DNA from 2 places in the Bacillus sp. CZDM1 genome. Region 2 is predicted to be linked to the other one. Evidence: riboswitches for the same ligand, from Rfam matches in the RefSeq annotation. Region 2 holds a riboswitch; the other holds the start of a gene.
What was found. Region 2 has a riboswitch for lysine ahead of ACY3XC_RS03975 (aspartate kinase). Riboswitches for the same ligand answer to the same signal wherever they lie in the genome.
Positions count from the first base shown of each region.

Region 1: another riboswitch for lysine. It lies ahead of ACY3XC_RS27885 (transporter substrate-binding domain-containing protein); the one in region 2 lies ahead of ACY3XC_RS03975 (aspartate kinase).

Region 1 covers NZ_JBUESO010000025.1:25,653-28,858, reverse strand. The annotation lists gene ACY3XC_RS27890 (5'-nucleotidase C-terminal domain-containing protein) at 1-881, shown strand, start outside; lysine riboswitch at 1,220-1,401, shown strand; gene ACY3XC_RS27885 (transporter substrate-binding domain-containing protein) at 1,507-2,343, shown strand; gene ACY3XC_RS27880 (amino acid ABC transporter permease) at 2,406-3,149, shown strand; gene ACY3XC_RS27875 (amino acid ABC transporter ATP-binding protein) at 3,172-3,206, shown strand, end outside.
Region 2 covers NZ_JBUESO010000001.1:746,628-749,833, forward strand. The annotation lists gene ACY3XC_RS03970 (YslB family protein) at 1-400, shown strand, start outside; gene ACY3XC_RS03975 (aspartate kinase) at 533-1,753, opposite strand; lysine riboswitch at 1,875-2,053, opposite strand; gene uvrC (excinuclease ABC subunit UvrC) at 2,123-3,206, opposite strand, start outside.

The DNA of each region.
Region 1 (3,206 bases), on a different contig from region 2:
TAGTAAGCTTAGAAACTATTTCTACAAAAGTGGAAGGGCGGATTGTAGACCTAAGTGATGAACAAGGTAATATACCGGGAGAAAATCCAGGCAATAAACCGGGAGAAAATCCAGGCAATAAACCGGGAGAAAATCCAGGCAATAAACCAGGCGAAAACCCAGGTAATAAACCTGGAGAAAATCCAGGTAACAAACCAGGTGAAAATCCAAGTAAATCAAATGAGGTTAAACCGCCAGTAGTTAAAGAAGCTAACAAGTATACAATTAGTGATGAGGCTCTAAAAAATCTTGAAGAAAAAGCAATCGTTGTTATTGAAGTTGATAATAAAATGAATGCAACTGTAACACTGACAAAAGAACAGATTCAAGCTTTAAAAGATGCAAATGCAGTAATTCAGGTTAGCAATGGAAATGTAGATGTGCAAATTCCTGCTTCTATCCTGCCGTTAGCAGAAAACCTAGATATTAAAGTGAAGAAAATGGCAGCCAATGGTTCACTAGCTGTTTATGACTTTACCATTGAAGCTGATGGCAAATTGTATGAGTTCAAAGAAAAAGTTAAACTTACATTCAAAGTTGATCCAAAACAAATTGTGAATCCTAAGAATGTAAAAGTTTATTATTGGAATGTAGAGGAAGAAAAGTGGGAACTAATCGGGGGAGAATACAAAAATGGTGAAATCTCAGCTTATACCGATCACTTCAGTACGTATGGTGTATTCGAAGGCGAACCAGAATCTAATAAGATTCCTGCTCAAGCTGATCATGAACTTCCGAATACAGCAACAAACAACTTTAACATTTTACTAGCAGGATTATTATTAGTTCTATCTGGCGGCGTTTTATACTACGTTAAAAGAAGAAATGCTATTTCAAATTAATAGGTAATAATCAAAAGAAACAATGAGATATTATGGAAATCAACATTCAATTATTCGTTTTTTATAAGTAATTGAAAAAAAGGTAGGCGTGCTAATTTATTGCACGCCTTTTTCTTCGTTAGTATCCTGATCTTTATGCTTTTTCCAATCAGAATGATATTTTCTGTAAAGCTGGTACTCCAAGTTAAAGAAATCGATATCATGTTCAATCTATGATTAAAATGTTTTTAATCCTTTGGAACAATAGTTTGGCAGAAATTGCCCTAAATAACTAGTTGACGGATTTCGACAAAATGCTGTAGTATATTAATATAATTTAATAAGACCTCACTTTTTTTCAGTGAGGTAGAGGCGCGATATTTAACAGTCTTTAGTGGAGCTTGAGAAGCCGTGATGCTAAGGAGAAGGAAATGTCGCCGAAGTTTGTAATATTCTCAATATTACATGCTGGGTCTGTAGTTAAGAACTGCAGGACTGTCTCAATAAACTTTCCGGTTTATTGAGTTGTGCTATCTCATTTGGGATAAAAGAGTGGACTTAAGGGAACTATGCATATTGCGGCCTGAGTTTATCTCAGGCCGTTTTTTGTTTATAGTAAACTATTAAAAAACAGGGGGAGAGCAACATGAGAAATAAGTTATCATTATTTATTGTTTTATTGGTTTCGGCTATGGTTCTATTAGCAGGATGTGGGACAAGCAAGGGTTCTGATTCTGGAGCATCAGAGGATAATACGTTTACGGTCGGCCTTGAAGCGGGATATGCGCCATTTAACTGGACTCAAAACGATGATTCCAATGGTGGAGTTAAAATAGACGGCTCTGCAGAATATGCAGGTGGGTATGATGTGGAAATCGCAAAAAAAGTGGCTGAAGGTTTAGGGAAAGAATTAGTTATTGTCAAAACAGAGTGGGATGGCCTTGTACCAGCTTTACAATCAGGTAAAATTGATGCAATTATCGCTGGTATGTCACCAACAGCAGAACGTAAAGAAACAATCGACTTTTCAGATAACTACTATACATCCAATTTAGTGATGGTTGTAAAAAAGGGCAGCAAGTATGAAGGTGCTACTTCTATCCAAGACTTCAAAGGGGCAAAAGTTACAGCTCAATTAAATACCTTCCACTATTCAGTGATCGATCAAATTGAAGGTGTAGAAAAGAAAACAGCAATGGACAACTTCCCAGCTATGAGAGTAGCCCTTGAATCAGGAATGATTGATGGATACGTTTCTGAGCGTCCAGAAGGAGTTAGTGCCTCAGCTGCAAATGAAAACTATGTAATGGTTGAATTTGAAGAAGGATTTAAAACATCAGCAGATGATACAGCAATCGCAGTCGGACTTGAAAAGGGCAGCGACTTAACAGATAAAATCAATGAAATTTTAGCTGGTATCTCAGAGGAAGACCGTACCAGTATTATGGATAATGCTATTAAGAATCAACCAGCAGCAAATTAATCATGAGAAACCGGCTGTATTGAATCATACAGTCGGTTTTATACAGTAAAGGAGGATAAAAGATGAGTCTTGAGTGGGTCATTAAAATAATTGCAGAAAACTGGCCTATGTTCCTTCGTGGCGCTGGTTTAACACTATTGATCTCTCTTATAGGGACAATTATTGGGGCAATTATTGGATTAGCGGCAGGGGTAATCCGAACCATCCCAATGCCTGAACGTGGGGCAAAGAAAGCTTTGTTAAATGTAATTAACGCAATTCTATCAATCTATATTGAATTCTTCCGTGGAACACCGATGATTGTACAAGCGATGGTTATTTATTATGGTTCTGCGTTAGCATTTGGTATCGATATGAATGTTTTTGTTGCAGCGATTATTGTTGTATCAATTAATACGGGAGCCTATATGGCTGAAATTGTACGTGGTGGGATTGTTTCGGTCGATAAAGGACAGTTCGAAGCAGCTCATGCTATCGGAATGACTCATTTCCAAACGATGTGGAATGTAGTATTGCCACAGGTTGTTCGAAATATTCTACCGGCAACAGGGAATCAATTTGTTATTAATATTAAAGATACGTCCGTTCTGAATGTTATATCCGTTACAGAATTATATTTTGTTACAAAATCGATTTCGGGTAATAACTTTAGATATTTCGAATCATTTTTCGTAGCATGTATGATTTATTTTGTGATGACCTTTATTGTAACAAGAATATTGCTATACCTTGAAAAGAGATTAGATGGTGCTGACAACTATACGATGATTGGAAACGACACACAAGGAGAAGTAAATCAAAAATAATGGGAGAAGGAGGAGAGAGAATATGGAAAAGATTATTGATATTCAACATTTAAACAA
Region 2 (3,206 bases):
TATTTCACTATTTGGTTACGAGCTGATCAGAGAATTTGTATTGCCAGAAGTTTTAGGCAAAGACACTCCAGAGATTCTGTATTGGGCTGGAAAAAGTCTAGCTCGTAAACACCCATTAAACACTTTTGATGACATCATCGAATTCTTTACTAGAGCCTCATGGGGACAGCTCGAAATAAAAAAAGAACGAAAAGATGAAATCGAATTTGAACTAGTCAGCCCGCTAATCGTTTCTCGAGTCAAGTCAAAAGCAGAACACTACTTCCAAATCGAAGCAGGCTTCCTAGCGGAGCAAATCCAACACCAAAAACAAGTCATCGCCGAAGCCTTCGAACACCCAATAAAAAAAGCAAACAAAGTCCAATTCACCGTCAAATGGGATCGAAAAGACACAATTTAATAGTGTTATTTTCTTTTGGTGCCTCTTTTGGTGCCTCTTTTGGTGCCTGTCACCATCCGTGGACACTGTCCACCTCAGGCGGACAGTCAGGGTAAAAGTATTCCTTGGAGGGTTTCCTCCAAGGATACTTTTTTATGCTTCGCTATTTAGACCAAATGCCTGGTGCAGGACTTCTACTGCTTTTAGCATGTGTTTTTCTTCGACTACTGCTGAAACTTTTATTTCTGAGGTGCTGACCATTTTAATTTGAATTTGGCTGGCAGCCAGTACTTCAAACATTTTAGCTGCGACACCTGGGTTTGAAATCATTCCGGATCCAACGATGGAAACCTTCGCCAGTTTATTTTCAGCGTCAAGCTGATCATAATTCAGGACATCCTTGTTATTTTCAAGGACATTTAACGTCTCTAACAGGTCATCCGTTTTAATCGAGAAAGCAAGATTTGCTGTTTCTGCTTCTGTTGTGCTTTGAACGATAATATCGACGTTTAAATGGTTCTCAGCTAATGTTGTGAAGATTGTTGATAAACTTGTTAAAGAATTGGTAAGACCTAACACGCTCACTTTAGTAATTTCATCTTCAAATGCCACGCCACGGACTACAAGGTTTTGTTCCATTGATGCTTCCTCCTCAATCACTGTTCCTTCTACTCTCTCCAAACTTGAGCGAACTTCAAGTCGTACTTGATAGTTTTTCGCAAATTCTACTGCTCTTGGATGCAGGACACCTGCTCCTAAATTGGCAAGCTCAAGCATTTCATCATAAGACACTGATTTTAATTTACGCGCACTCTTCACATATCTTGGGTCAGTCGTGAAAACTCCGGTTACATCTGTATAAATATCGCATTTATCAGCCTTTAGCGCAGCAGCAAGCGCCACCGCGGTCGTATCAGAACCGCCTCGACCCAGAGTTGTAATCTCGCCATTTTCGGTAACCCCTTGGAAACCTGCAACAATTACCACTTTCCCATCTGCCAGCTGATTTTTTACAGCATCTGTATTTATCGTTGTGATGCGGGCATTTCCATGGATAGGCTCTGTGACAATTCCAGCCTGCCACCCAGTAAACGATACGGCTGGAAGCTTCTGCTCATTCAGGGCCATTGATAATAAGGCAATCGTTACCTGTTCACCTGTGCTCAACAGCATATCCATATCACGTTTATTTGGCTGTCCAGAAATTTCTTTCGCTAGATTCACCAGCTGATCAGTTGATTTTCCCATCGCTGAAACAACCACTACAACCTGATTCCCCTGATCAGTTTCCGCTTTTACCCGCTGTGCTACATTAAGTATTTTCTCTACACTTCCGACTGAAGTGCCGCCAAACTTTTGAACAATTAAACCCATCGTTTCCCCTGCTTTCAGTTATAGGTTTAGCTATCATTATAGTTTTCCCCGCAAAAAAAATAAAAAGCAATGAGAGGGCATCTCATTGCTTAAATACACAAAAAAAATTCTGCGTTCTACAATGTAAGATAGCTCTCCAAGACATGACATCTTGACAATCCGGCATTTATTCAATACAGGACCAGCAAAGAAAGAAATGAGACTTTCTTCACTTCGGCGAACATCCCCTTTCATGATTCTTCCCAGAAGCTCATCCTTCTCAGAATCATTACTATTGAAGCTCGCACCTCTACCTTCACTTTAGTATAAAAAAGTGATAGTAATATAATTTTCACTCATTATAGCATAGTGCCATTATTCTGACAATCACTAAGATTGAAGTTTTTTCATTAATTCTTCCACTACAGGAGCTGGAATACCCAGCGCTCTAAACTCTTCAAATGTGGCTTCTTTCATTTTCTTAACCGAACCAAATTCCTTTAATAATTGTTTTTTTCGTTTTTCACCTACACCTGTAATATCATCCAGCACCGATTGAAATGCACTTTTTCCACGTGTTTGGCGATGAAAGGTGATCGCAAAACGGTGAACCTCATCTTGAATTCTTTGTAATAAATAAAACTCTTGGCTGTTTCTGCCAAGCGGGATAATTTCAAGCGGATTGCCATATAACAAATTAGACGTTTTGTGTTTATCATCTTTCACCAATCCAGCCAGTGGAATATCCAAGCCCAGTTCATTCTCTAGAACGTCTCTAACAGCCTCCACATGTCCTTTTCCACCATCAATAATAATTAAGTCCGGGAGTGGCAGTTCCTCTTTGAGGGCTCTTGAATATCTCCTTCTGGTTACTTCACGCATCGATTCATAATCATCAGGACCTACCACCGATTTTATCTTATACTTTCGATACTCACGCTTATTCGGCTTCCCATCAATAAATACGACCATGGCAGATACCGGGTCTGTCCCCTGAATATTAGAATTATCGAAAGACTCAATTCGGTGAGGGGTATAAATACCCATAAGCTCTCCAAGATTCTCAACAGCTTTGATGGTTCGAACCTCATCCTTTTCAATCAGCGAAAATTTCTCATTCAGTGCAATTTTTGCATTTTTGATTGCCATTTTAATCAAATCTTTTTTCTGACCACGCTGCGGCTTTAGTACTTTCACTTGAAGAAGCTGCTCCGCTATGGTTAAGTCAACTTCATCCTGAATGAGAATTTCCTTTGGCTTGAAATGATTCGATTTTTCGTAAAATTGACCAAGGAAAGTGAGAATCTCTTCTTCAGGTTCATTGTAAATTGGAAACATGGAAACATCACGTTCGATTAGTTTTCCTTGGCGTACGAAGAAAACTTGAACACACATCCAGCCCTTATCGACTGCATAGCCAAACACATCACGATCAGTAAAATCTGTCATCGTGATTTTTTGCTTTTCCATTATC